2 regions of the Arthrobacter sp. 2YAF22_2 genome follow, and region 2 is predicted to be linked to the other one. Evidence: riboswitches for the same ligand, from Rfam matches in the RefSeq annotation. Region 2 holds a riboswitch; the other holds the start of a gene.
What was found. A riboswitch is a leader RNA that binds a small molecule or an ion and turns the genes downstream of it on or off. The one in region 2 is predicted to bind thiamine pyrophosphate.
Positions count from the first base shown of each region.

Region 1: another riboswitch for thiamine pyrophosphate. It lies ahead of AB4Y86_RS05135 (ECF transporter S component); the one in region 2 lies ahead of thiO (glycine oxidase ThiO).

Region 1 covers NZ_JBFRFD010000077.1:4,665-7,043, forward strand. Annotated here, with positions in the region: gene AB4Y86_RS05125 (DUF4235 domain-containing protein) at 101-364, opposite strand; gene AB4Y86_RS05130 (heme-degrading domain-containing protein) at 406-945, opposite strand; TPP riboswitch at 1,091-1,235, shown strand; gene AB4Y86_RS05135 (ECF transporter S component) at 1,305-1,937, shown strand; gene AB4Y86_RS05140 (ABC transporter ATP-binding protein) at 1,951-2,379, shown strand, end outside.
Region 2 covers NZ_JBFRFD010000124.1:4,571-6,949, forward strand. Annotated here, with positions in the region: gene thiS (sulfur carrier protein ThiS) at 1-111, opposite strand, end outside; gene thiO (glycine oxidase ThiO) at 108-1,376, opposite strand; TPP riboswitch at 1,367-1,486, opposite strand; gene thiE (thiamine phosphate synthase) at 1,513-2,247, shown strand; gene AB4Y86_RS07220 (ferritin-like fold-containing protein) at 2,244-2,379, opposite strand, start outside.

The DNA.
Region 1 (2,379 bases), on a different contig from region 2:
GCGGTCCCGAAATCCATGCAAAGTGCCCCCGGGCGGGTTGCTACATTCCAGAACGGCCCCGGATGACGGTGCGCCGTGGACGCGCCCTAAACCATGCGCCTTAGACCAGGTCCTGGGTTTTGGCGAAGCGGGTGACCGCGCGCTGCGTGCCGCGGTTGGCGAGGACCTGGATAACTGCGCTGACCGAGGCTGAAATCAGGGCGAAGGTCAGGGCCGAGCGCAGCGTGGTGGGAACGTCGTCGTCGTGACCCTTGGGGGGCTTGTTGCCCGTGGTCTTTTCCCAGACGGTGTCGACCATCTTGGTGCCAACGAAGCCAGCGAGCAGACTGATGCCGGTGCCAAGCAGTTTGATGATGATGTTCATACTTCGTGCTCCTAGCGGGAGGAAACAGGGTTGACCCTAGCCTAGCGTTCCGAGCGGCCGAGGATTTCAGACAAGGCCTCGACCACCAGTTCGTGGTCCGCTTTCTGCGGCAGCCCGGAGACGGTGACGGTGCCGACGACCCCTGTTCCGCGCAGGTAGATGGGGAACGAACCGCCGTGGGCCGCAAACTCCTGCTGGTCGAACCAAGCGTTGTCCTCGATCCGCCGGCCGGCAGCGCGGGCCCGCAGGCCCACCAGCAGCGACGGCACCTCATACCGGACGGCGGTGCGCTGTTTGGCCCTGATCCAGCGCTCGTTGTCCGGAGTAGCGCCCTCCAGGGCCGCGTGGAAGAGCACCTGCTCCCCCTTGGTGATGTCGATGGCGATCGGGTGGGAGCGCTGCCGCCCGAGTTCGACCAGGAGGAGCCCAAGATCGAGGGCGTCGTCCTTGCTGAAGGTCCGGAACTGCAGTTCCTCGATTTCGGTCAGGATACGGCCAATGAGCGCACCCAGGGACCCGGGCGGCTGGGGTTCCGCGGAATCCGGGTCATAGTCGGGGCCAGGAACTGGTGCGTCGCTCATGGGATTCAGCTTCCGTTAGGCGGCCGCCGCTGCGCAACCCAAGTAGCTCGCAGCTGTTGTCGTTATGAGCGCTCAAAACGACACCAACTGCGAGTCAGTTGGGGGCCCGGCGGGTGTAAACTGGCCCAGCCCACAAGGGTGATTTTCAATACGACAGGGGAGCGCCGCCGTCGGGCATCACTGGAGCAAATCCAGGGAAACCGCAGGTGGGCGCTGAGAGTGCGGACAGCCGCAGACCCTCGAACCTGATCCGGTTAGTACCGGCGCAAGGGAGTCGAGTTCTCGGGGTGCCCGGCATCCGCGACGAAAGTTGCGGCGCGGCCGGAGCGCCCTCCCCTCCTGTACCTCAGGAGGACGACATGACGGATATTTCTGCGAAGCAGACACTGACCACCGGCAAGTACAGCTGGCGCGTGGTCGACATCGTGCTGGCGGCGTTGATCGCTGTTGCCGGCGGCGTGATTTTCTGGGCCTGGGATCAGGGGGCCAACTTGGTCTCCGTCCCGGTCAACGCGGTCTACCCGCCACTGACCGGGCTCTACGCCGGCGGCTGGATGATCCCGGCACTGCTGGGCATGCTGGTGGTCCGCAAGCCGGGCGCGGCACTGTTTTGTGAAGCGGTGGCTGCCACCGGCGAGTTGATCATGGGCTCGCAGTACGGCACCACGGTGCTCATCTCCGGCATTCTGCAGGGCCTGGGCGCTGAGTTGGTCTTCGCCGCGTTCCTCTACAAGCGGTTCAACCTGCCCGTGTCCCTCCTGGCCGGTGCCGGCGCGGGCTTGTTCTGCGGCCTGAACGACTCCTTCCTGCCCTGGGGCTGGAACATCGCCTACGAGGCCGGTGACAAGCTCGCCTACATCGTCTTCTGCGCCGTCTCTGGGGCCGTGATCGCCGGCGGACTGTCCTGGCTGGCCACCCGGGGCCTGGCCAGGACCGGGGTGCTCGCGTCTTTCGCATCCCGTAAGGCGGCATCGGAACCAGTGTTCTCCTGATGCCCGCACACGCATGAGAACTTTCGACGACGTCCGGCCGGCCGCGATCACCGCCCGGGGCTGGGGCTGGCGGCACGCCGGACGGCCCCGGCCCGCCGTCAGCGGGCTGGACCTGGACATCCGCCCGGGCGAGCGGGTGCTGCTGCTGGGCCCCTCCGGTGCCGGCAAGTCCACGCTGTTGCACGCCCTGGCCGGGGTGCTGGGCGACAACACCGCCGCGGGCGCTAGTGATGACGACGAGGACTCCGATGAGACCGGCAGCCTGCTGATCGACGGCGCCCCGCCCCGGGCCCGGCGCGGCCGGGCGGGGCTGATGCAACAGGACCCGGAAACCCAGGTGGTGCTGTCGCGGCTTGGCGACGACGTCGCCTTCGGGGCGGAAAATCTTTCCGTGCCGCCGGCGGACATCTGGCGCCGGGTGGCGGAAGCGCTCGACGACGTC
Region 2 (2,379 bases):
CGTGGCCCGGCCATCCGCACCCAGCTCCCGTCCCGTGACCCCGCCGACGAGGGCGCTGACGGTGGCGCCGTCGGCGACCGTGTGCTGCGCTCCGTTGAGCCTGATGTTCATGCTGGTGCCCTGTCTTTCGTTGTGGTGTCCGGCGGCGTTGTGTCGCCGGCCGAGGCGTCCCGGCTGCGGTTGGCGAAGCGGTCCGGCCGGAACCGGTCCCAGCGCGGATCCGGCTCGCCGTCCAGCAACTGCCGGCAGACGGCTGCTGCCACCGGGGTGAGCAGGACTCCGTGCCGGAAGAAGCCAGTGGCAATGATCAGCCCCTCGTAGTCCGGCCCGCTACCGGAGCCGGCCACGCGCCCCAGCAGCGGGGCGTTGTCCGGGGTGCCTGGCCGTGCCCGGGCCGTGGCCTCCAGCAGTTCCAGTTCGGCGACGGCGGGCAGCAGCTGCTGGGCGTCACGCAGCAGCTGGTAGACGCCGCCGGCGGAGACCGCACCGGGATCCGAAGGCGCATCCTCCCGCTGGGTGGCGCCGATCACGACCGTGCCGTCCTCCCGCGGCACGATGTACACCGGGCTCCCGCGGACCAGACCGCGCACCGTGCAGCGCAGCAACGGCCGGAGCGCCGCCGGTACACGAAGCCGGAGGATATCGCCGTAAACCGGCCGCAGCGGGAGGGTAAGTCCCCCGGGCAGGCCCTGCAGGCCGGCCGCTCCGAGTCCGTTGGCCACGATGGTCTCACCGGCGCGGATCTCCCCGCCGTCCTCGAGGCTGACCCCGGAGACCCGGTCCCCGTCCCAGCGCAGCCCTGCGGCGCGGCGGGGCACGGCTGTGTACCGGTGGTCGCGGGCCAGGAGCTCGGCGGTCTGGACGAGCAAGCGGCGGGGGTCAACCTGGTGGTCGGCGGGGATGTCGAATGCGCAGGAGATGCCCGGGCTGAGCAGGGGTTCACGCCCCCGCGCCTCGCGCACCGTCAGCGGCTCCACGGCCAGGCCGCAGGACAGTTGGACGCTCCGCAGGTCGGCGAGCGCCCGGCGGTCGGCCGCGTCCGCGCCGACGGCGAGGGTCGGCGTCGTGCGGTACCCGGTGCCGCCCGCATCCGACCGGCCGCCGCCAAGTCCCGCGGCGAAGCCCGGCCAGAGCCGTGAGGCTTCGAGCATGAGTGCCAGCAGCTCTTCCTCCTGGTAGTGGAGTTCGCTGACCGGTGCCAGCATGCCGGCGGCGGCCCAGCTGGCACCGGTGCCGGGGGCGTCGTCGATCAGCGCGACGGAGCGGCCCGACCGGCACGCTTCCCAGGCGATGCCGTGGCCGATCACCCCGCCGCCGATCACGGCGACGTCGTACGGCCCGGGGGGTGTGGCGGATATGACAGATGGTGAGGCCATGGCTTCCTTCCCTACGCCGGTACTAACCGGATCAGGTCAAGCGGTCGGCTCTGACGCCCTCTCAGCCCTGCGCCGTGTGACGGCACGTGCGGGCTCCCGCGGTATGCGACCAGTTTAGGGGAACTAGGCTTGGGGGATGAGCCAGGAAGCCCTCACCCCCGCCCGCCTGTACCTTTGCACCGATGCCCGGAAGGGGCGGGGCGACTTCGAAGACTTTGTTGACGCCGCCTTTGCCGGCGGGGTCGACATCATCCAGCTGCGGGACAAGTCGCTGGAGGCCGCCAAGGAACTGGAGCTGCTGGAGGTCCTGCACGCCGTGGCGCTGCGGCACAACCGGCTCTGGGCGGTCAACGACCGGGCGGACCTCGCCTCGCTCGCCGGCGCACCCGTCTTCCACATCGGGCAAAAGGACATTCCGCTCGCTGCGGCCCGGGGCTTCCTTGGCGGGAGCACCGTGATCGGCATGTCCACCCACACCCCGGCTCAGGTCGATGCGGCCATCACCGCGGCCCGGGGCCCGCTTGGGCTGGACTACTTCTGCGTGGGGCCGGTGTGGGCCACCCCCACGAAGCCCGGCAGGGCCGCCGTCGGGCTGGACCTGGTGCGCCACGCCGCCGTCGCGGGCGACCGCGGCAGGGCCCCGGCGGAGCGGGCCGGAGCGGAACCGGGGGTGCCGCCGTGGTTCGCGATCGGCGGCATCGACCTGGGCAACGTGGAACAAGTGGTGGACGCCGGCGCCCGGCGCATCGTGGTGGTCCGGGCGATCACCGAGGCGGACGATCCCGCCGCGGCGGCGCGCGCCCTGCTCGCCGCGCTCGACGCCGGGAGCTCGATTGAGGCAGGCGCCGTCACCGCCGGGGGCGCCAACTAGCCGGCGAGCCCCAACTGGGACATCCGGCGGGAATGGGCGGCGGCCAGCTCGGCCGTCAGGCGGCGGGCCAAGTCGGCTCCCCCGGCGGTATCCGCGCCGGCCGGGCCGTGGAGGAAGGCATGCTCCTGTCCG